Regions from separate parts of the Paenibacillus sp. SRL342 genome, predicted to be linked through region 4. Evidence: riboswitches for the same ligand, from Rfam matches in the RefSeq annotation. Region 4 holds a riboswitch; each other region holds the start of a gene.
What was found. A riboswitch is a leader RNA that binds a small molecule or an ion and turns the genes downstream of it on or off. The one in region 4 is predicted to bind cyclic di-AMP.
Positions count from the first base shown of each region.

Region 1: another riboswitch for cyclic di-AMP. It lies ahead of AC4E8D_RS00530 (C40 family peptidase); the one in region 4 lies ahead of AC4E8D_RS07175 (HAD family hydrolase).
Region 2: another riboswitch for cyclic di-AMP. It lies ahead of AC4E8D_RS18050 (3D domain-containing protein); the one in region 4 lies ahead of AC4E8D_RS07175 (HAD family hydrolase).
Region 3: another riboswitch for cyclic di-AMP. It lies ahead of AC4E8D_RS00150 (resuscitation-promoting factor); the one in region 4 lies ahead of AC4E8D_RS07175 (HAD family hydrolase).

Region 1 is NZ_OZ481790.1:107,326-113,471, forward strand. Features, by position in the region: gene rbsK (ribokinase) at 1-331, shown strand, start outside; gene AC4E8D_RS00520 (c-type cytochrome) at 409-765, opposite strand; gene AC4E8D_RS00525 (GNAT family N-acetyltransferase) at 916-1,410, opposite strand; gene AC4E8D_RS00530 (C40 family peptidase) at 1,763-2,233, opposite strand; cyclic di-AMP (ydaO/yuaA leader) riboswitch at 2,237-2,374, opposite strand; gene AC4E8D_RS00535 (hypothetical protein) at 2,620-3,471, opposite strand; gene AC4E8D_RS00540 (M1 family metallopeptidase) at 3,482-5,473, opposite strand; gene AC4E8D_RS00545 (YwhD family protein) at 5,575-6,078, shown strand.
Region 2 is NZ_OZ481790.1:4,121,267-4,127,412, reverse strand. Features, by position in the region: gene AC4E8D_RS18065 (M20 family metallopeptidase) at 1-171, opposite strand, end outside; gene AC4E8D_RS18060 (ABC transporter substrate-binding protein/permease) at 354-1,817, shown strand; gene AC4E8D_RS18055 (amino acid ABC transporter ATP-binding protein) at 1,804-2,526, shown strand; cyclic di-AMP (ydaO/yuaA leader) riboswitch at 2,747-2,944, shown strand; gene AC4E8D_RS18050 (3D domain-containing protein) at 2,947-3,618, shown strand; gene AC4E8D_RS18045 (polysaccharide deacetylase family protein) at 3,723-4,514, opposite strand; gene lpdD (prenylated flavin chaperone LpdD) at 4,668-5,009, shown strand; gene AC4E8D_RS18035 (PspA/IM30 family protein) at 5,121-5,792, shown strand; gene AC4E8D_RS18030 (DUF350 domain-containing protein) at 5,888-6,146, shown strand, end outside.
Region 3 is NZ_OZ481790.1:29,459-35,604, reverse strand. Features, by position in the region: gene rsmA (16S rRNA (adenine(1518)-N(6)/adenine(1519)-N(6))-dimethyltransferase RsmA) at 1-636, opposite strand, end outside; gene rnmV (ribonuclease M5) at 641-1,186, opposite strand; gene AC4E8D_RS00150 (resuscitation-promoting factor) at 1,342-2,526, opposite strand; cyclic di-AMP (ydaO/yuaA leader) riboswitch at 2,800-3,053, opposite strand; gene AC4E8D_RS00145 (TatD family hydrolase) at 3,295-4,065, opposite strand; gene AC4E8D_RS00140 (HD domain-containing protein) at 4,398-5,675, opposite strand; gene AC4E8D_RS00135 (AbrB/MazE/SpoVT family DNA-binding domain-containing protein) at 5,993-6,146, shown strand, end outside.
Region 4 is NZ_OZ481790.1:1,605,573-1,611,718, reverse strand. Features, by position in the region: gene AC4E8D_RS07185 (Nramp family divalent metal transporter) at 1-187, shown strand, start outside; gene AC4E8D_RS07180 (HAD family hydrolase) at 324-1,007, opposite strand; gene AC4E8D_RS07175 (HAD family hydrolase) at 1,341-1,739, opposite strand; cyclic di-AMP (ydaO/yuaA leader) riboswitch at 1,855-2,029, opposite strand; gene AC4E8D_RS07170 (glutathione peroxidase) at 2,403-2,882, shown strand; tRNA gene AC4E8D_RS07165 (tRNA-Leu) at 3,036-3,118, opposite strand; gene AC4E8D_RS07160 (urease accessory protein UreF) at 3,562-4,263, shown strand; gene AC4E8D_RS07155 (XRE family transcriptional regulator) at 4,530-4,733, shown strand; gene AC4E8D_RS07150 (nitrogen regulation protein NR(II)) at 4,761-5,396, shown strand; gene urtE (urea ABC transporter ATP-binding subunit UrtE) at 5,428-6,123, opposite strand; gene urtD (urea ABC transporter ATP-binding protein UrtD) at 6,101-6,146, opposite strand, start outside.

The DNA.
Region 1 (6,146 bases), 1.5 Mb from region 4:
CGCCGCATCCCTCGGGGCCGCTGTCGTTACGACGCTCGGCCCCGAGGGGGCTGTGTACGCGGCGGCGCCTGGTGGCCGCGTACAAGCAGGGCGTGCCGGCGCGTGCCGTGCGCCCGGCTACGCCGTAAGCGCCGTCGATACGACCGGCGCTGGCGATTGCTTCAACGGCGCGCTGGCGGTAGCCCTCGCGCGCGGTGAGACTTTGGACGCGGCCGTAGGCTTCGCCATGGGTGCGGCCGCGTTATCCGTGACGAAGCTCGGCGCCCAGTCCGGGATGCCGTCCGCAAGTGAAGTTGAGGCCTTTCTGGCCGAGCACGCGGCAGATGCCTAATAATTGGTATAACAAAGAGGCTCTTATTCTCCCAAAAGGGGATTAAGGGCCTCTTCATTATGTAGTTCGTGCAGAGATTATTTCTTCTCTGACAGCCATATGGCGATATTTGCAATCTCTTCATCCTGCAGTTTGCCCTTGAAGGAAGGCATACCACCTTTACCTTTGACAATCGTAGAATAGATCTTCTCCAGATCATCCTGACTGCCGATGTTTGCCAGAGCAGGTCCTACGCCACCTTGAAGCTGATCCCCGTGACAGGAGATACAATTGGCTTTGACCAGTGCCTCAGCCTGTCCGGCATCCAATGTTACTTCCGGCATGGTTGGTTTGGCTTCTTCAGCCACTTCTTCTTTCCCTGGAAGCGTAAACATTAAAACAATAGCTAAAGCGCATGCTGCAAAAAATACTCCGCTCATGATCCATTTGTGCATCCCTTATGTCCCCTCCAGAATGAAAGATCATCTAACCTGAAACTATCCATATCATTATAACGGAACCTGTACTGACATCATAGCATTTTGTGGGAATTTTTTGAACTAATCACATAACAAGGGGCAAATTTGGTTGTTTTACAATGGATTCTAACCGCGAGGCCCTTCATAAACCATACAGTGAAAGGGCTTCAAGCCGCTTGGGGTCTGTCGTTCGTAGGTATCATGGGTGACAAATCCACTCTTCAGATAGACTTGAATGGCACGAGCATTCCAAGTGAGTACTTCCAGATCAATCTCATTCGTGGGATTTCGGCGAATGGCTTCCTGTACAATGGCAGTGACAAAATCTGTCCCTTGACCCTGACCACACAGCTCTGGATGCATGCCAAGGCCAATCCGGGTTACCCCTTGAAGTGGGAAGTATTGAGCAAACCCGCATATACGATCGTTCTGATCCAGGACGATCGCGTATTGCTCCTGCCGCAGCTGCGCATCTCCGAATTCCACTTCCAGAGCTTTCATCTGCTCCCAGGGGAGCCAGCTGTAGATATTGTAAGGCGGGTCATACTGCCAACTGCAGATAAGCTCCGCATGTTCTTCTCGCATGGGTACAACGTGAAACGTCACAGGGGTTTCCTTCATACACCCGCATGCTCCTTTCCTTGAAACAGAACTCTTTGTCCACTCTACAAAAGAGATGTTCATTTAGCAAGTCTTCCTTCCCAAGAAAAAAATGAAACAAAAGTTCCGGTAATTCCGTTTATATTATAACGGGATGGGTAAAAACATCATAAGGGCACGGACGAACGAACGCAAAATGAACCTGTTGATGTCGCAGGATATGCCCTGAGTAACTTGCAACATGAATAAGGATTGAATCACAAAAAAACCGCCGGATACATTCCTGCGGAGAATGTACCGGGCGGTTCTGTTATGCTTCTTGCTTCGTTCCAGTATGGTTAATGGTTACAGCATCATGTTGCTCAGCTTGTCCCTAGTCAAGGGCCAGTGATTCATATGCGTCCGTGCTCATAATCCGTTTCGCGCCAACATAACGATTGGCCCAATAGTTTTCACTCAATGCACTGATCGTAACGCCTTTGGAAGAAGAGGAGTGTGCAAACTTTCCATCCCCTACAAAGATTCCTACATGAGATACGCCTTTACCTGTTGTATTAAAGAACACCAGGTCACCAGCTCTCATTTCCATGCGGGATACGGAATCACCCATATCGAATTGGGAACTGGATTGACGTGCCAAATCAATACCCAACTTGTCGAATACATACCGTGTAAATCCGGAGCAGTCAAAGCCGTTAAGCGTTGTTCCCCCACTTTTGTATGTAGTTCCCATTGCTGAATCAATTACTGTGTCCATCTTTGAATCTGCGAATGCGCTACCTGCACCAAGCGATAAAGCGAATGTGATGCTAAGTACAGCTGCGGTTAATTTCTTCTTGAACAAGAGATATTCCCCTTCCAATGCCTGCGAGGTTAGCTTAAGGATTCGGTTGAAGGTCCCCTATGATCCCTCTGTAGCAAGATCAATTCACCCATAACTGGTTCCCCCGCTTCCCAGGTGCCAGGAATTTGGCTATGCTAGTTATGCACCTGCGAAATCAAGAAATGACGATTTAATTTTAAGTAGTTACAAATATGAATGTAAAGATTACAAAGTTGTTACTAAAAACTCACTGCGATTATTGTAACAGAGGAGTACGGCTTTGGCAACGTTTAGCAACAAATTTAGCAAAAAAAACCTCGACCTTTGACGGGGAAAGGTTGAGGTTTGCCTATTTATAAGTACATATTAGGCCATGAGTTTAACATGTGATGGTAACAATTTTTAAACTATCTGCTCTCACCTTTGGATATTTTGGACTGCCATAATCGGAAATGGCTGCATATTTTCCACAGACTCAATAGACATCTGGCAAGTGGATACGTCTGTTGTAGTATAAGTCCGGTAAGTCCCGTTAATAACCATGAGGCTGAAGTGAAGGCCCCAAAGACGAGCAGGTGTACTCCGCCCAGCAGGAGTGCAATGCCGATTACAGCGATGAGATGACGCATTGCAATCCAGAGTGCTTTGAGGGTACCGTGAGCCCCGCCTTCTCCTTCTGGTGCCGACACACCGAACTGCATGTAGAGTATGACATGGTGGATGATCCAACCATATACAATCCAAGCAGCAACATAAGGTATACCAGGCAAAAGTAATTGAAGCGAGTGAAATCCGTCCATGAGAATGGAGTAGAGCTTCGGTATGAGCCAGTAGGCGGGCAGAAGGATCAATAATGTACGTATAGTGTGGAGAAGCAGCATCGGTTTCCACAGATTTTTGATTCCGCGGACAAAGGGGATGCGCTCTTCTGTAGAATTAAAGTGCTGAAGTGAGTAGAGCAGTCCTGCCTGAATGAGGGGGCTGATCAACATGCGAACTAGCAGCATGCCCCCTAGAATCCATAGATAACGATGAACCTCCGGATGGGTAGACAGGTTAAGTTGACTTTCCATTTTGAACAAAAGTGTACTCAGCTCACCGGCATCAGCATCTGGATAGCGAAGGAGTAGTGGGATGACCGCCGACTGTACCATTCGATAGAAGAAATATCCCCAAATGAGTTGATAGAGAAATAAGAGTGCGGCAATGAACATATGCTGACGGACGAGAAACCAGCCTTCACGTATTTTCGCTTTCACCGTTTCCACCTCACCATGACAGACCTCCGAATATGGCTTCTATTAGTTTGGTTACACTCATGCTCCAGCGGGACTTTGCCTGCTCATCCAGTCCGGATTTCAGGAAATTGTTCATATGGCGGTTCTCCAGCACGATCGAGTACAGGGGATCGGTCATGGCCCAGGATACGGGGGATGTGTGAGTTAATTTATACGTGATGCGATCTTCTTGTCCATTCCATTGCTTGGTGAGGATATGCCCGTCTTCAAAAGCAATGCGAACAGGAACGGCGCTGTAATCACTGCCCTTTTTTGCGATCGTCACGGATGACTCGTACAATGTTTGACCGTCTTTCTGTACGGGCGTAACACGAATCTTCTCTACAGCAAAGTCAGCCATCCCGTTACCATAGACGTATTGATCAAAATAATCAGACCAGGAAGTGCGGGTCACTTGTTCCACAACGTTCTGGAAATCAGCCGAAGTGGGATGTTTGAAGCGGTATTTCTTCACATAGGTAGAGAGAATGCGTTCCATCTTTTTGGCACCGACTTGATGTTCGATACCAAGCAATACAAGCTTGCCACGTGTATAGACATTGGCGGCGTACTCATTCTGTGAATCGAACTTCCAAGATTCTTGTGTTAAGGATGAAGGAGACGTAATCAGTCCCGATTGTACCGGCAGATTCGGAATCAATCCGTATTCCTGCTCCATCAGTTTGTCTTCTGCATAAGAGGTGAATCCCTCATCCAGCCAGGCCTCCTCGAATTCGTTGCTGGCAACCATGCCGTAGAAGTACTGGTGTCCGATCTCGTGGATTACGGTACGTTCCAGGTCATAACCTGGCGTAGTGTCATCGGCTCCAAAGGCCGTAACTAGCGTAGGGTATTCCATACCTCCAGCACCGTTCCCCGCTTTGGGTGGAACTACGATGGATAAGGTAGCGTAAGGATACGGGCCAAACCATTTGCTATAATTGGCTAGAGCGGCCTTCGCAGCATGGAAATAACGTTCTTTCAGATCCTGATGAGCTGGGTCCAGATATAACTTGATTCGTACACCAGGCACATTGGGTGCGGAGAATGGCTCCTCTGCGTACACAAAATCGGGTGAGGCTGCCCATGCGAAGTCATGCACATCATCGGCGTAGAATTGATAGACCTTTTCTCCATTCTTCACCACGGCTTGCTGCGTTGGAAATCCGGTAGCAGCAACTTTGTATGTTTCAGGCACCCGAATACGCACACTATATATACCGAAGTCGGCGTAAAACTCTGAATTGCCATGGTATTGGTGCAGATTCCAGCCTTCCGTTGTTCGTCCACGCCTGCCTACAGGTTCATAGGCACTTAATTTGGGAAACCATTGACCTGCCATGACAAAATGATCAGCAGTTCCCATCCGGGCAAAAATCTTTGGCAGATTCACTTCAAATCGGGTGTGGAGTGTGATACTTTCCCCGCCTTTGACGGGTTTGGGCAGGCGTACTTTAATGAGGGTGGTGTCCTTGATATTTCCGTCATCTGGTTGCACGTACTGCATCCGGTGCAGCAGAGAGAGCCCGTCCTCCGTTTTCATTTCGGTAATGTTCATGGAGCCGTAACCATTGGTAGGCATGACATCACCCCGAAGCTTTCCGCCGGATTCCTTCATAAAGGTGGTGTCAGCAGAAGAGAAGGCGTTGGGATACATATGAAAGTAAAGCTCGTTGACGGTTTTTTTGCCTGGATGAGTCCAGGTGATCGTCTGAGTCCCTTCCAATACGTTTCCTTCGACCAGCTTCACATCCATGTGGTATTCCACAACACGGTTGCTGTACACTTCGGCTGTAGGGGTCTGTACACTCTCTGGAGGTGCTGGAATTGGAGCTATTGCCTTGGGCTTGCCCGATTCGGGGGCGAGTACTGGCAATTCGGAATGAGTTGAGCGATTATAACCCAGAGTGATCCATATCCCTCCGGCAAGTACACACAGGGCCAGGGATGCAGTGAGCCAGCTCTTGGCGCGTCGTGGAATCATCGTTAAATACCTCCCGTTGACAAGCATCTACAGCATGTATATGTTTGCAATGGGGCAATTATTAGTTAAAATATTTGTATCAACCCTTGGAGGCTATAAACATGGACCAAAACGAGCAAAACGGCAAAAAACAGATTGCCTTGAATATCGTTAGTGCAAAAAGCAAGCATAAAGGCTTCGGTGCAGGTTCCATTGAACTGAATAACCTTTCCCCGGTCATTATTGATAATGGCGAAGCCAAAATCGATATTGGTGCGATGCATGCGAAGAGTAAAGTGGAACGCAATATCAAGTTCTCTACCAATCGTGAGGATGTGCCCAACGGACGCCAGGTATGGCTGGTGTGGGTAGCTGTCGATCGCACGGAGGAAGGCCAACTGTATGGTGGAGCAACGGCATGTGAGATGTGGATTGATACAGAAGCAAGACGTGGATGGAAACTGCTGGCCGAACATGTGAATCGCATGGATTATGCCTTGAAGCGTCGCTTCATGCTGGATGAGCTTGGACCTGAAGCTCGAGCTGCACTTAAGACACTGCTGATCTCACACAACGAAGAGTGGTGGAATGCTTCTCCAGATGTATTGAAGGAAGCACTCGCCTAAGGCAAATCATTTTCAACAAAGTTATAAAAGCAAAAAAAAGCAGAAGGCCCCTTGACCGGAAAGTTCGG
Region 2 (6,146 bases), 2.5 Mb from region 4:
TGGAGCCTCTACAGTGAACCCGTGATAGATCAGTTCTTCTTTTAGACGAGCAGAAGCAAGATACTCTTCATTCCCCAGTTCGGGGTTGGCACCGATATATGATGAAATGGCTTTAAAACGGGAAGCATATTGATCAATAACCGTCAGGATCTGTGATTTGTTAGATGTCATTAGTAAACTCCTTATGCAAAATGAAAATAATTTATTGATTATATCATGTTTGCTTTATTTTTTCAGAAACAAGTCAAGATTTGTATTGTCAAAATGCATTGCATAATCATGCATTGTACTTTATAATGACTCAGTCATCAACATGAGAAGCATACAAAGTATTGTAAGGGGAGAGAAAAAGGTTGAAATTAATAAGTCGTTACACCATGATGCTGTTGACCTTTGTTGTTCTGCTGACAACTGCCGTTCCTGTGGCACTTGCAAGTGGAACTACAGATAATTCAGGCAGTAAAAAGCTGGTGCTCGGTACAAGTGCCGATTTTGCACCATACGAATTCCATAAAGTGATTAATGGTAAAGATGAAATCGTCGGCTTCGATATTGAGATCGCCAAAGAGATTGCCAAAGATCTTGGCGCTGAGCTTGTGATTGAGGATATGGGCTTCGACGGTCTTCTGCCTTCATTGCAGAGCGGGCGTGTTGATCTGGTGATTTCAGGTATGACGCCGACGGATGAACGGAAGAAAAGTATCGATTTTTCCGACACCTATTATAAATCAAAACAAGTGATTATGGTTCGCAATGTGGATAAAGACCAATATCCAACCATGGCAGAACTTGAAAATGCGAAGATTGGCGTTCAGAAAGGCTCCATTCAGGAAACGATCGGACAGAGTATTCCAGGAGCGAAGCTTACTGCGCTGGATAAAATCTCCGATATCGTGCTTCAACTGCAAACAAAACGCATTGACGCGGCAATCGTTGAAGATACCGTTGCTGCAGGTTATCTGGACGATATCATTGGACTTGCTGCTGCTGTTCCGGACGAAGAGCAAGCAGAAGCGGCAATCGGGATTCGTAAAGGTAATACCGAGCTGCTAGCTGCAGTAAATGGAACACTGGAGCGACTGAAAAGTGAAGATAAAATCAATCAGATGGTGACGGACGCCAGCCTCTTGATGGCGGATAAAGCGAACAAATCACAAAATATTTTCCAAGTATTCTGGGAGTACAAAAGTTTCTATGCTACAGGTGTAGGATACACACTTCTGTTGTCTGCACTTGGGGTTATCTTCGGGGTAATTATTGGATTGATCATCTGTTTGTTCCGTTTGCATGACGCTGCAATCTTGCGCTGGATCGGTACTGCTTACGTTGAAGTGATCCGTGGCACACCGATGCTGGTACAATTAATGATTATTTACTATGGTTTTTCCCTGAGCTTTGGCATTAACTTCACTGCCCTTCAGGCAGGTATCATCACGCTTTCCATTAATAGTGGTGCGTATCTAGCGGAGATTTTCCGTGCAGGTATCCAAGGGGTGGATCGTGGCCAGTTGGAAGCAGCTCGCTCCCTCGGAATGGGCAGAGGTGCAGCCATGCGCTACATCATATTGCCACAGGCTTTCAAGGCCGTATTGCCGGCAATTGGTAATGAATTCATAACGATTATCAAGGAATCCTCCATTATCTCTGTTATCGGTATGGTGGACATTATGTATCAGGCAAGTGTAGTCAAGAACATTACGTACCAAGGCTTGAGTCCATTTTTGATTGCAGCAGCCATCTACTTTGTAATGACGTTTATTTTGTCCAAGCTGCTGGGACGACTGGAAAGGAAGTTGAGTGCAAGTGATAGACGTTAGACAATTACACAAATCTTATGGAAATAACGATGTGCTTAAGGGCATTAATGTGACGATTGGCAAAGGCGAGGTTGTCGTGGTTATCGGTCCTTCCGGTTCAGGTAAAAGTACATTCTTGCGTTGTCTGAACCTCTTGGAACAACCTACATCAGGTGAAATCGATTTTGAAGGTGTTTCAATTACGGACCCCAAGCACAACATTAATGCAACTCGGGAAAAAATGGGCATGGTGTTCCAGCATTTCAACCTGTTCCCACACAAAACGGTACAGCAAAACATCACGATTGCTCCGATTAAAGTGAAGAAACAATCCACGCAGGAAGCGGAGAAAATTGCTGCTGATCTGCTTAACACTGTGGGCTTGTACGATAAAAAAGATACATTCCCGAATCAGCTGTCCGGTGGACAGAAGCAGCGGATCGCTATTGCAAGAGCATTGGCTATGCAGCCGCATGTCATGCTGTTTGACGAGCCTACTTCGGCACTGGACCCCGAGATGGTCGGTGAAGTGTTGGATGTCATGAAACGTCTTGCAGAAGGTGGGATGACTATGGTCATTGTAACGCATGAGATGGGTTTTGCACGTGAAGTAGGAGACCGGATCCTGTTCATGGATGGCGGGGTTATTGTAGAAGAGGGAACACCTGATGAGGTGTTTGGAGCACCAAAAAATTCACGTACACGTGATTTTCTTGCCAAAGTACTCTAAATGAAAGTGATCAATAGCGTTACTGACTTCGAGTCGGTGACGCTATTTTTTTATGGTTAATAATCACGTATGGATTCGGAAAAGTAACTATTCTGTTACCAAATGTAAAGTAATCGGGTCGTCCAATATTTCTAAAGTATCCAGTACTCTTACATATGCTTACATGCTAAAAAACCATTTGGTAAGAATTACTACAAGTTCAGGTTACAAAATTGTGATATATTGAACTCTGCCGAAACTTCCGGACAGGGAGTGCGGGGGATGTAACGATGCAGATTTGTGCAGGGGGAAGATCTACAGCACACTGCTTGGGGTGAATTAGGGGTACATAACGTTTCAAATGTAATGAAGAACCTATAGGGTGGGCTCCTCATCCGAATCCGACAACTAACTTCGCAGGCACAATGAGGGAGGAAGACCATGATTAACAAGAAACGTATAGCCAAAACAGCAGTAGCATTAATGACAACAGCAATGCTCATTCAAGCCGTTCCGGCTCACGCCGATTCAGTTCATGTGGCCAAAGAAGGGGATACCTTCTACACCTTATCAAAACAATATGGAGTAGCAATGAACACGTTGGTTAAAGCAAACAACGACATTTCACCTTACAATATTTATGGTGGTTTGAAAATTACAATTCCCGGTAAGGCAAACAATCTAGCTGCCGCGGCGACGGGGAGCAAGACCCAAGCCAAAACGGTTACTACAGCAAGCTTGGACGTTAACGCAGATAACAAAGTGGTTCAAGCCTGGGGTAAAACATTCGATTACAGCAAAGCTGTGAACGTGAAAGCAACGGCATACTCTGCAGATCCGTCTGAAAATGGAGGCTGGGGTGCAGTCGATTATTTCGGAAATGACCTTGAACTGGGTACGATTGCAGTTGATCCAAGTGTAATTCCACTCGGAACCAAAGTACTGGTAACGGGTCACAGCCATCCAGGATTGCCAAAACAGGCTTTTGTAGCCACAGCGCGTGATGTAGGCGGTGCAATCAAGGGTCACCGGATTGATATCTTTATCCCGGGTAGCAAACAGTCCGTAAGCACATTTGGATTTCAGGATATCGAGCTGTACATTCTGAAGTAGAAAATTAATTACATCTAACGAATTCAAACAGGGTGTCTGCCAGTCGCAAACTTGCGATTGAACAGCACCCTTTTAATATTCTCATTTATTTCTTCATCGTCATCTTAATCTTTGGCCTTTGACAATCCCAGCATTTCGTCCAAGGTGACAAGTTCATATCCGCGCTTTTGCAATTCCTCAATGATTTCAGGCAAAGCCTCAATCGTGCCGTTCAGGTTTGATCCTACACCGCCTCCAGCATGTTGCAGAACGATGGAGCCTGGTTTTACGGCAGACAGGATGTTATCTTTCACCTGTTCCTTTGAAAGGCCTTTCCAGTCCAGAGAGTCTACGTTCCAGTTCACAATGCTATAGTGTTGTTTGGCAGCCCATCTCAGCTGTTCTTCATTAATGTCTCCATAAGGCGGCCGAATCATCTTCGGCGTATATCCCGCCAAACGTCGAATAATATCCCCGGTATGTAAAATTTGTTTGCGAAAGGCATTCATCGACAGCTTACTGAATTCAGGATGATTGTAGCTGTGATTACCAACCATATGCCCTTCCTTAATGATGCGTTTCACCAGATCCGGATGTTTCTCTGCACGACTACCCACGATGAAGAATGTAGCTCTGACATTGTATTTCTTCAATACATCCAGCACTTGTGGAGTAAATCGTGGATCAGGTACATCATCAAAAGTCAGTGCAACCTTCTTTGTTGAAGGACCATTGGTTTTGAACGTATCGGCATATTTTTGACGTAACTGTCCCAATGTCAGTTGTTCTTCTTCCGCAGAATCCGAACCTGATACGGATTCACTTGGCGGGCTTGAAACATCCCGCGATGAAACTGGAGCATGATATCCTCCGAGAAAAATAACGATAACCATCAGCATAATGAGGCGTACGCGCATAATAACGGCCTCCTTTTCCAAAATGACGTTCTCTTTGGTATGCCCGGGCTATCCATAAGTTATGCGTAGTGTGAGAATTTTCATTGCCGATGTAGCTCATGAAAGCCATAATTCCTCCATATATAACATATAGAAAAGGATAGGTGGATGGGTATGAGTACATATGATTTGAAATCCATACGTTTACAGGTGATTGAAGCAGGAGAAGATAAGGTTTTTCTCGTTACGGGAGGAAAGGCGCATATTGGCGCCGCAGCCACATTCTATGTAGATCATGAGCGCGTAAGCGGGACGACGGTACATATTCCCGGTCATAAGGAACAAGAACTGTGTGAGCGGCTTGCCCGGAAGGCTGCCCAGCAGCTGAAAGTAACCGTTACGGTGATCATGGGTATTCATTTTGATTCCATCACGCGGATGCAGATCGACGAAATCGTGCAGACTGCAGAGAGGTTGATGGAAGATCATCTGATCAAAGATAAACGATCTTCCTGACGTAAGAGTCATCGAATGTTTTGATTTTATTTGCTAAAATTGAAACGAGTTGTAGATTGTTACGTATGTATGTTTATATACGATGTAATATCGACTAGGAGGAATAACATAATGTCCATTTTCAAACGTTTGCGTGATCTAACCATGTCTAACATCAACGCCATTATTGACAAGGCGGAAGATCCAATCAAGATGACGGAACAATATATCCGCGACATGCAAGAGGATCTGGAAGATGCGGAGAAAGCAGTAGCTCAACAAATCGCCATTGAGAAGAAATTCAAGCAGTTATTCGAAGAGCAGGAAGCTCTTGTGAAGAAACGTGAAGAGCAGGCGCATACGGCGGCACGTGCTCAGAATCTGGATTTGGCTCGACGTGCTCTGGAAGAGAAAAAGGCTGCTGAAGAGAAGATGGCTGAGTATAAAACCAGCTATGACCAAAACAAGGCTTCTGCAGATAACCTGCGTGGCAAGCTCGACGAGATGCGTAAGCAACTGACTCAAATGAAGAACAAACGTGAAACACTGGTAGCCCGCTACAATGCAGCAAAAGCCCAAACGGAAATCAACAAAGCGTTGAATGGGTTTGGCTCTGATACTGCAAGTGCTGGTATGAAGCGTATGGAAGAGAAAATGATGCAGATGGAAGCACAGGCAGAAGCAAGTAACGAAATGTCTTCCAAAGGCAAGTCTTTGGATGAAGAGTTCGAGAAGTTGGGTAAAGATCAAGCTGTTGAAGACGAACTCGCAGCATTGATGAAACAGTACGATAATAAGAACTAATACCTTGGTTGTCAGCAGGGTTAACCAGCGGAGGAGAAGAGCATTTCTCCTTCGCTTTTAAATGCGGTTCATGTTGATATGTGGGGGCTGTGTAAATGGATTTGAATATTTTGGCGATGTTGGTCTGGACCGGATCTGGTTCGGTTTTGCTGTTTGTCTTGATGTATGTAGATTCACTGTTCACGAAATATAAGGATTTTGCTGAAGTTAAGGCTGGCAATATGGCAGTAACCACACGTATGGTGATGAAATTATTTGCACAAGGGTATGTACTCGCTACGTCCATTTCTACAGCTGGTCATCTTGGAGAGGCATTGCTGGTCTCCGTTGTATCCTTTATCATTTTGTTGATTC
Region 3 (6,146 bases), 1.6 Mb from region 4:
CTTAATGACAGCTGATTCCACATTAGGTTGCGGAATGAAGACTGTAGGCGGCACAATACACACAAGCTCCGGCATACTGTAGTACTGAACTGCGATGCTCAGACTGCCGTAGTCTTTTGATCCTGGTGCAGCAGCCATGCGTTCAGCCACTTCTTTTTGGATCATGACAACAATACTGTCTACCGGCAGCTTCTCTTCCAACAGTTTCATCATAATTGGAGTCGTTACATAATAAGGCAGGTTAGCCACGACACTGACTTTGTCCACGGATGCAAAATCCGTATTAAACAACTCAGCCAGATCAAGCTTCAACACATCCCCATGATGAACACGTACATTCGAATAAGGCTGCATCACTTCTCCCAGGATTGGGATCAAGCGCTGATCAATCTCTACGGCTGTGACAGGACCTGCTACCCGAGCCAGTCGCTCCGTAAGGGCTCCAATACCCGGCCCGATCTCTAACGCGCCCTTGGACTCGTCCAAATCGGCTGCATTAACAATTTTGTTCAGTATATTTTGATCGATCAGAAAGTTCTGACCCAGACTTTTCTTGAATGAGAATCCGTGTCTTTGAATAATCTCTTTGGTTCGCTTGGGCGTTGCAATTTCTATCGTCTCTTCCATATCCTTCATATGCTCACATTCCTTCACGTTCAATTTGCGCTAATGCTGTAGAGAACTCTTCCCGTGTAATCTGAAATACACTGAGACGTTTGTGGAACTGCTTACCGTTACAATAACCGATGCCCAGCAGATTGCCCATCTCCATGCGACGTGCAGCAGCCTGCGGATGCACGATAAGTCCTGCCGCGATCAGGTCCTCCCAATCGATCAGGCTCGGAGCACCTTCGTATGAAGTATGTACGCGCGCCAGAGCATGACGGATCGCTTCAGGTGAGGCATTCTCCACCCCAATGTCCCCTTTACGCGTTGCATCGGCTTCCGGAATGAAGGCATGTTTGCAGCCAGGCACCTTATTCGCAATAATTTTACGAATGCGTTCGCCAGCATGATCCGGATCTGTCAGTACAATGACTCCCCGTCTCTCCTGAGCAAGCGCAATCCGCTTCAGAATGCGTTGGTTGATTGCTGATCCACCTGTTTCTATTGTATCGGCTTCAACGGCCCGACGGATAGCTACCGTATCGTCACGGCCTTCCACCACAATGACTTCTTTTATCATGTTCCATTTCTTCCTTTCTAACGCAAAAAGAAGAGGAATATCCTCTTCTCTGCCAAACGGCGGGGGAGACTGAATTCAGACTCCTCCGCCGCATATTCCGCATGAATCATTCATGCAACTATTTTATAGCATTCCCATTTCAAAGTAAAACGATTTTAGTTCGCTTCCGGCTTCACCGGACCGATCACGTAGACCGTCTTGCCTTTCTTACGTCCAAAATTCAGGGCATGCTTCACACTGTCATAATATACATCAATTTTGTTGCCTTTAATGGCACCGCCTGTATCTTCCGCACGACGGAATCCCAGACCTTCGATATATACCCACCAGCCAATTGGAATGACTTTGGGATCAACCGCAATGGTGCGACCTTCCGTTACACGAGTACCGGAAGCTGTTTTAGTACCAATGCCAGGCTCTTCGGAAGAGTAGGCAGTCATGGATACATTTTTAAGTACTTTGGAGTATTTAAAAGAAGTCCCGGATACAGTAATCACTTTGCTGCCCGAGGCAGATGTTTTCTTCGAGTTCGTTGTTGTAGCCTTTTTGGTTGTTGAAGTTTGAGCCGATACAGTCTGAATCTCAGGTTCTTTCACGACCGGTTTTGCTTTGGTGCCGACAGCGATCACTTTATCTACACGATTATTCGCGACAGATTTGCCGACCATTTTTTTGGAGACCAATTCTCCATCCTGAAATACCTTTTCGATATGCTGTACAAGTGTGCCTTCTTTGCCGTTTACAACGACACGGTTATCCCCTTTGTACAAGCTAGGGTCAGCCGTTTTAATAACTTTGTAAGCGATCGGTTGCTCTACTTCCACTGTACGCTTTGTTACGCGCACTACACGGATCTTCATCTCCGCTTTGATCGCAGTTCCGAGCGCCGGATACACTTTATCATTACTTTCAACTTGAATACCTGATTTTTGAATTGCATCTTCCACCGATGAATCGGTTGTATACAGAGTCTTGGTGTCTCCGTCTGCCGTAATGTTAACTGGAACGGCCCGCTCAATAACGATTCGGTCTCCATCTGTAATCGCCCCATTCATGGACATGGATACCTTATCGTGAGGGCTGACTGTGATCGACTGCTCCTCCAGCATTTCCTGAAGCATTCCTGTACGAGTCTCTACCACCTGAGCTTTGCCATCAATAACCAGCGAAATTTGTTTCCCGGCCTGACCGTAAACGACTAACAAGATCATGATTGTAAGCGCAATTGAGAAAATCGCGATCAATGCCATTTGACGCATGTTCTCATGCTTCCACCGCAACGCGAAAGACTTACTGGATGATCGTGACTCATGGGTCTCTTCTGGTTGGAATGTGCCCACTTCTCCGTCCTCCTTCATAGCCTCGCCGTCTAAAGTAATGCATGATGTCTTTGACGTGACTATACCAAATTTTCTACAGAACACAGATTGGACCAACATAATCCGGTTCTGCACCATGAATCAATCTTCGCAACATGATGTCATCCTCCTGAATACCTACCGTATGATGACAATATTTCTTTTATTCAAAAACAAAAAAGCCAAAGAAAGAGTGTAAGAGGAACTCTTTCGTGGCTTCCGAATGATTTTGAATATCGGAAATTCATGCACGAGGTTACCTCTCTTTTTCCGCTTGCGAGGTTAGCTGTCGGGTTCGGGCGAAAGAGAGCCGCCCTATCTTGGGTCACCCGCTCATGGCGGACGCCCTTGAATTCACCCCGAGACCCAAAGAAGAAATCAAATACGGCTTCGCAGTTCCCTTCGCTGCTTTTGGGTCAGCGAACGTTGCGCATCGGCCAAATACACCGATGTTTAAGCCCTATTGGTTCCCCCGCTCTCCGTTAACGGAGACTCAGCGAGACTGATTCATGAAAGTAATGTTGTTTCATCGGAAAGTGTCCCTTTGTTCATCCCCCGAACATCTGTCCAATTTTCCGCACAACAATTCACTGAAAAGATGATATCCTGTTTTGATGCATGTTGTAAAGCGTTGATCAAGTACGTTTTTCTGAATATTTGGTTAAAATATTGTAATATTCTTGATTTATTTGGATCAAAGGGCAAATTAACTCCGCTTACCTGCCTTTTTCACCTCATTTACTCGTTTTTTTAACGAATTCCAAATCGTTCCATGGCATTTTTGGTTGTTATTGCAGCAATTTCCTCCACCGAAATGCCTTTAATTTCCGCAGCTGCCTCTGCAACCAGACGTACATGCGCTGTCTCATTTCGCTTCCCACGATAAGGGTGAGGTGTCAAATATGGAGCATCTGTTTCAATGAAAAACCGGTCCATAGGAACCTTCTCCAGCACCTCTTTGGGCTGCTTTGCATTTTTGAATGTGATTGGTCCTCCGAAGGAGAGATGGAAGCCCATATCGAGACAACTTTTTGCTGTTTCCCAGCTGCCCGAGAACGAGTGCATCACACCACCAACCTCACCCGCTTTCTCTTCACGCAAAATTCTTATGATATCCTCATGTGCATCCCGATTATGGATGACAATCGGCATCTTCACTTCACGCGCCAAAGCAATTTGTTGTCGTAATACGCGATGCTGTATTTCCTTTGGTGAAGTGTCCCAGTGATAATCCAATCCAATCTCACCAATCGCAACCACTTTTTCATGCTTGCATAAAGATGCAATCCACTCCAAATCGCCCTCCTGCATTGTGATCGCATCTACGGGATGCCACCCTACAGCTGCATATATAAAATCATATGTTTCAGCGAGTTTCATTGTGGTTGGAATCGTCTCCCGGTTAAAGCCAATGTTGATCATGCGACCAACTCCTGCATCCACAGCACGCTGAATCATGTCCTCGCGGTCCTCGTCGAATTGTGGTGCATCCAGATGTGTATGTGTGTCGAACAGCATCATGTCTGTATCTCCCTTCATGTCGAAATAACGACTATCTTCTTTTGTAAATTTAATTTGTAAATTCCAATAATTTAATGACTCGTACATAAAACATTTTGGGTAATCTGTGTATTACATCATCACGTTTGTTTCTTCACAACTACAATATATAGAAGAGATACGGATATTCTGATCTATATATTGCTAATTGCGCTCATTTTGCCTGCTTGCATTTACAAAATTATGTCGATCTACATATACTCCCCATTAAAGCAGATTACTGTATCATGAAAAATAGCTCTTTTAGAAAGTGTTTTGATATCAAAATTCTTCATCGGATTATACCCACACGATTACAAGAAATAGGGGCGTATATGTGACGGTAATTCGTGAATAATCGCATCCACCTTGTTTTGCGGGTAATACAAATGATGTTTCCCTCGGTGAAGCCCACTGATGGAACGGACAATGTCAGATACTTCTGACAACTCACGTAAATTGTCCTGTCGATCCAGAAGAAGAATCTGCTTATCTGTGGATTCATCCGGACGAAACACATCATACGGATTATCCGAAGGAAAATCAATTTCAAGATCATATTCGGGATCGAGGCCAGCCTGTACAAAAGCTTCCCGAATCTCTTCCATCATTGTCAAGTCGACCTGTTCAAGCTCTACATACTTATATAACTTGCGATCCATAAAACGTTCGCATAACTCACTCAGAACAGTATCGTCCTCCTTGCGCCACTGCGTAAATGCCGTCTGAATTAATGCTTCATCCAACTGCAAATATTCATCTACGGATAATTCCCCTTCAAATAGTTGAGGGAGTGGATCAATCATGAAGCGGAATTGAAAACCATGTTGTATGAGTGTTTTCGCTCGCTTGAATATTTGCCGCAATATAATTTCAGAACTACGAGTTACCGGATGGAAGTAAATCTGCCAATACATCTGATACCGAGACATTAGGTAATCCTCCACAGCATGCATGCCTGACTCCTTGACTACAATCCGCCCATGATAAGGACGCAGCATCCGAAGGATACGATCAAGGTCAATCGTGCCGTAATTTACACCTGTAAAATAGGCATCCCTGAGCAAATAATCCATTCGGTCTGCATCAAGCGGACTGGTCACCAAGTTCACAACAATCGGCTTTTCATACGTTTTTTGAATGACAGATGCTACTTTCTCAGGAAAATCAGGAGCATACCGTCTTAAGATCGCCCCTACTTCGGTATCACCTGTAATGATGCGACAAGTCCAATCTTCGTGATTCATGTCAAAAGCTTCCTCGATGGAGTGAGAGAATGGCCCATGCCCGAGATCATGAAGCAGAGCTGCACACAGAGCTACAATCTTTTCTTCCTTCGGCCAATCCGAATAATGACTTCTTTCAAATTGAGAGATGATCTTGCGTGTGATCTCATAAACACCTAGTGAATGTGAGAACCGACTATGCTCTGCTCCGTGAAAGGTAAGGTAAGAAGTACCCAGCTGACGAATCCGGCGTAAACGCTGAAATTCCGGGGTGTTAATTAACTGCCATATAACCGGATCTTGCACGTGGATATAATTATGTACCGGATCTTTGAATACTTTCTCTTCCGTTAAACGTTGTTCCATGTCGACTCACTCCTTTAATTTCTTTTATATTAACGCTTTGAGCTCTACGATTCACCTAGGATTCGACACGACATGACGAACTTTGTCGAATGAAGTAGTTTTGTCGTTTTCCAAATCGACAAAGCTGACATTGAGGTTTAAATGCGAAAAACAGCTTCCAATCCCTTACCACCCGTAACCTTGTGAAAAACAGCCTTAATTTTAAGCTAATTTTAAGGTTGACTGATTTGGGAATCGTTGGTATGATGAGTATCATAAAACATAAAATAATGTCGAATAATGACAATGATAGTTAGCTGAGAGGAGCACTGATTATAATGATGAAATCAACAGGTATTGTAAGAAAAGTGGACGAACTGGGACGGGTAGTTATTCCAATTGAATTGCGCCGTACGCTCGGTATTGGTGAAAAAGATGCTCTGGAAATCTACGTTGACGGCGAGCGCATCATGTTGAAAAAATACGAGCCTG
Region 4 (6,146 bases):
GAGCCAGGTCGTGCTGTCGCTTCAATTGCCCTTTGCTGTAATTCCCCTGGTGATGTTCACGAGTGATAAAAAAAGCATGGGTGCATTCGCCAACAAATTGTGGCTCAAAATCATCTCATGGGTCATTGCCGCAATTATCGTTGTGCTGAATGTATATCTGATCATTCAGACGATTCGGTTATTCTAATCTCGTTCTTATCGACTAAATACTAAAAAGGCTGATCAACTCTGGTATGCAATACCCAAGTTGATCAGCCTTTATTGTTGCAATACAGCAAGGTGTTTCCTTTTATAGTAAAACTCAAACTCCAATAAACAACCATCTAATCCTGATTTGGTATCAGTAACGGCAGGAGTTGATCCAATGAATCAACAGTCCAATCCGCACGTTGGTCATCCGATAGTTCTGGCTGGAATCTTCCGTAACCCTGCATAATTCGAATCGTACGCATGCCCAGCTTCAGAGCAGGTATAATGTCGTTATCGATCCGATCGCCGATCATGACGGCTTCCTCTGGTTCACAACCGGCCTGTTTCAAGGCCACAGCGTATAACTCAGGGTCTGGCTTGGACACTCCTTCTTCAGCCGAACATGCCAGAACATCAACATACTTCCGCAAGCCGTAACTCTCCAGTCTCTCTTCCGTTCCAGGACTCTGATTGGCAATAATGCCAATGCGATAATGCCGTGACAACTGCTGAAGAACGTAATCCGCTGAAGGAAACGGACGTTCAAGATCTTTTTGAAACTTCAACTTGTCCTGAATCTGTTTCTGGTGTCCCTCGTCTTCAACAAATGTGCGAATCGCCACTCTCATAGGCCATTGCTCATATTTCTGGTAACAGTTCGCGAACAGTTCGCGTACCGCCTCAATCTTCACCGGATATCCCAATGCACAGGCTTCGCGGACGAACTGTCCGATAATATCATCAACCGGCTCCCATTCATCCACCAGTGTATCTCCAACATCAAAAAACAACCATTTCAATCCACCTACATCCGGCACGCCAATTCCTCCTTGTAAGCCACAGGTGATTCCTGATCCTAATCGAGTTCAAAAAGTCTGGTTTTCAGTACCGAGAAGATGGAATGAAGCTAGAAATGGAGTAGCGGAGCGTAGGGAAAACTACGTGAGCAACGGACATTTCGGCTGAATTTCATATTCGATGCTGATGATGCCACAAGGCATCCTTCGTAATCAAAAGCGGACTTTTTGAACAACCTCTAAAACCATAAAAAAGAAGACTCACCATCCTGCATGAGTCTCCTCAAACTTCCGTTTATCGATACATTCAATTATAACAGGCACCTTACACCTGAGCAATCACAAGCGATGGCATTAACCATTGAGGAGAAAGCCAACTTCCCCATTGAGCGAATATACGATCCGGTCTGCGCCCATGCCCCGATAGATGCCCTTAGGATGACTCTGCTCCGTAATAACGCACAGGGATTTCGATGTCCATGAACGGCAGATCTGTAAATAACGACAGGTCAGATTCAGGCTGTTCTCGAAAATAAACACGTTGCCTACGCTGCCCTGCGGCAAAAACCATTTTTGAGCTGCAGCCGTGTTCATGCGAATGACATGTTCTACTCCGATTCTACGGAGTCTGCGCTCTTCCCCTGCACTGTTGGTTAGAACGGCAAACGGCATTTTTTTGTACATCAGCAATTTAATAAATTTGCGTCCTGCTTCATTTGGAGCAGTCACTAAGATCATCTCAGTATCCATCATTCGTTCCTCCCTTGGCGTGAAAAGACAACAAAAAAGAAGCGTGGGGGACCAAGGCCTCCCGAACGCTTCTTAAATAATCCATGGCGAAAACACCATGAACCAGCGTACGGCTTGTTGCCTCTCCCTTTAACGCTTACGAGGTTAGCTGACGGATTCGGGCGCGAGAGTCGCCCTATTTCCGGCTGTCACCGGAAAATTCACCCCATGAATGCCACTGTCCTGGACAGCGCATTCTGTTGGTTCCCCCGTTTCCCATTCATCAATGAATGGAAACTCAGCGATTAAAACATCGTTCGTATATCTTAAGGATAAGATCGAGCGATATTATCGTTTGTTTCGTTTTTCAAGTACAATTTTAGTTTAAATTGAAATTACGTAATGAATCATACACCCGTGCCATGGCGGTGTAAAGTCCGCCCAGATCACCGAATCGGCAGATTTTTGGCAATTCCCATCCATAATAACGCTTACAACAAAGTTATACTCTATCTATCTCTCCAAGGCTATCTAATTCTCACTCTCGCGTAAATCACTTCGCAATTCATTCACGTATTCTGCACAACTTGCCTGTTTTGATTCTTTTAACACCATATTAATTTTGCAATATTTAATTGCAACCAATATAATAGAAGATATAAGAGTAAATAAATGGAGGCGATTTAGATGACAGTCTACGATTACAAAGTGAATACCCTTCGCGGTCAAGAAGTTGAAATGTCCGACTACCGTGACAAAGTGCTCCTGATTGTGAATACGGCAAGCTCATGCGGCCTTACCCCTCAATTGAAAGGTCTGCAAGAATTGCAAGACAAGTTTCAAGATGCTCCATTTGAAGTGCTTGGTTTCCCAAGCAACCAGTTTGCACAGGAAAAAGGATCTTCCGACGATATTGCCGAGTTCTGTCAGATGAATTATGGCGTGAGTTTCCCCATGTTTGAGAAAATTGATGTGAACGGCTCAAGCGCTCACCCTCTTTTCCAACACCTTAGCACAGAAGCTCCTGGCCTGCTCGGCTCCAAAGCAATCAAATGGAATTTCACCAAATTTCTTGTGGATCAGAACGGACAGGTAATCAAACGTTATGCTCCCAAAACAACACCGGACAAGATTGAAGAAGATATCAAAAACTTGCTGCAAAAATAATACATTGGCCACCCGTAGCCGGAAGGTAGAGCACCATTGCCCCGGTAATGGATGGCCTTTTTTTCTCTCAACTTTGATGTCAAACTGTTCAAAAAGAACGATTAAAAAGAAGCCTTCCATTAATGGAAAGCTTCTTTTTAATCGTTCATATGATGCGGTCGAGAGGACTCGAACCTCCACGGGCATACGCCCACTACCCCCTCAAGATAGCGTGTCTGCCATTCCACCACGACCGCATGTCGTAAATAATCGGCAACAGAATTGATTATACCGGGTCCAGAACCAAAAGTAAAGTATTTTTTACTACTACTTTTTCAGCTAGGCAATTTCATCAAAAATCGCATAATCTCGTCATCTTTACCCATGAACTGCATATCATTAGATTTGATCCCCTCTTTTTCGGTAAGAGCCGATCTTGTTGATTCATTTATATATAGTCCTTCCTTATATATAGTCTACCCTGCACTTCGCCATATAAGTAACACAATAAGTTATATAAAATAACACAATATTAAATTTCAGATTTAATTCATTAATTTTCACGGATACTATTGACAAAAAGCGGACATTTATGGGATGATAACTATCATATAATTCGGATTTTTAAACACAAAGTAAACAAAAAGGAATATAAATGTCACTTTAAGTGACATTTAACGAACACAGGAGGCGAATGATTGTGAACCGTGGGAATAAGCTGCTCGATTATGTCAAACTGCTTGATTCCTCTATTCAGGTTGGAGGGTTCACCCATTCCTTCGGCATGGATATCCATATCAGGGAGGGTACCATTCGTAATGCTGAAGATCTCGAATCATTCATGCGTTGTCAGTTGCATCCCAGCATAGTTCGTCTTGAAGGTATGGCCATCAAAGGCATCTATACCGCAGCAGATCACAAGGATACATGGCGGATAGCTCTGATCGACAAGCTCGTCCATGTTCAGCGAACCCCTGGAGATCTCAGAGAACAAGCTGCCGCGATGGGTAAACGATTGATCAGACTCGCACGCGCTCTGCACCCCTGGATTGAATTCAGCCAGCTCGAACAGATCTTTGCCAAATATGATTCGGTTGGCTGCCTCTCCACTGTTCACGCCTGGATTAACCACCACCTCGACATCCCGGTCGAGGAGGCGGTCCTTGGTTACCTGCATTCAGCCATGAATGCCTGCATAACCGAAGCCTCCAAAGTCATTCCCCTGAACAACGATACAACCAAGGATCTGATGGTCCGCCTGGCCACAGATCTGGAGAATGAATGGAAGACCGTCAGCGCCTCGGCTGCGGATGGACTGGCACAGCCAACCTCGATGTCCATGAAATCGTTTTTCCCCAGTTTCCATATGCTCGGAGCTGGACTTCATGCCTACAGGGCCTAATCCTCTTCCTCCTCATACCTGCTCCCCTTCATTCAAACAAACTAAAAAACACGCGGCAACCTCCTTGCCGACGTGTTTTTTGTCATTTTATTTGTTTTATTTACGTATTTACGCCATTTATAATCACAAAATACACTTTTTTCCGTCTTTTTTAATTGTTAGATGACGAATTTACGTATATAATGAAACATACAGCTCGCATTTCTATACATTCTACATGAAGAAAGGGCGGCTGAATACTACATTCTAACCAGGGGTGAACCCTTTTGAACAAGAAAAAACCAGTTACTCCGTTCGGATGGGCCATCAAACGACGGCTAACCGAACTTCAAGTGGACCAGAAGACTTTTTGCGAACAGCATGGCATCCCACCCTATCGTTTATCCAATCTTATTCACGGCACACGCAAAGCAACCCGATTCAGGCACCTGGTCGCTGATATTTTGGATATTCCAGATAAACTGAGATAAGATTTCTGCCAAAGGAGGGTCTCATCCATGAGACATGTTACATCCGATCTGGAGAGGCTGTCGTTCCAGTCCATACGTCACCAGCTCATCATCGTTGATGACAATTGGATTATCCAAAGTTGTAACCGTGCCTGGCAACAGGGACTCGGTCAATGCTCACCAAACCCGGATATACACAGTAGTCATAGACATTACCTGCATCTGACGGAAGCCTGGGCAAAACGAGGCAAGAACGCTAACATGGCACTTGTCGCACAGAATTTGAAAGAACGCGGAATACCCTTTAATCGAAATCATACATATGACATCTGCGTGTATACTGTATACAACGAAAAGAGGTGGTTTCGTGTAGAACTCACCCCTCTATCTTATGCAAATTCAATTCTGGATACCGATCTCGCTTTAATTGCACACATGGATATTACCGAACAGAGAAAGACAGAACACCAATTGAAGAAGGCATTGTCTGAAGTGCGCACATTGCGCGGACTGCTGCCTATTTGCGCCGTCTGCAAACAAATCAAGGACGAAGAGGAACACTGGAACTCCGTTGAGAGTTATCTGGAGAAGCATACCCACGCCGAATTCACCCATGACATCTGTCCGGAATGCATTCGGCGGTTATATCCGAAATACTCGAATATCCTGGACAAGCGCTCCTGAAACCTCTCTCCACTCGCCACACTAACTACAACTATACGGAGAGATGATGTTCAAACTGCGACATATCCAGTTCTTGCGGTGTCCCATGCAGGGTTATGGTTCCTTTATCCATGATATAGATGTAATCTGCGGCACTTCGTACAAAATCAATACTCTGCTCTACCAGCAGAACCGAGAGGTTCCCCTTTGCCTTGAGCTGCAAAATAACCTGCCGAATGTCCTCCACGATAGAAGGCTGGATGCCTTCTGTCGGCTCATCAAGTAGCAACAACCCCGGACGCGAAGCCAATGCCCGGGCGAATGCCAACTGCTGCTGCTGTCCACCACTCAGATCCCCGCCCTGCCGTCCATACATCGTCGCAAGCACTGGAAACATCGCCAGTACATCCTCGGGGAACGTTTTTACTCCCGGTGCACTTGTCTCCAGACCTAGCAATAAGTTTTCTTTCACCGTAAGCTGCGGGAAAATCTCCCGCCCCTGCGGTACATAACCGATCCCTGCCCTTGCCCGCTTGGCTGTATCCAAGGTGGATAACTCCTGATTTTGCCACTGAATACTGCCCTTGCGTGTTTTGAGCAGCCCCATTAATGTTTTCATCAACGTTGTTTTCCCTACACCGTTACGGCCCATCAGACACACCACCTGTCCAGGCTGTACATCCAGGTTCACACCACGAAGCACATTGCTTTCCCCATAGCCGGATTCAATTCGTTGCAGCGACAGCATGGTCATCCCTCCTTTTGCCCAGA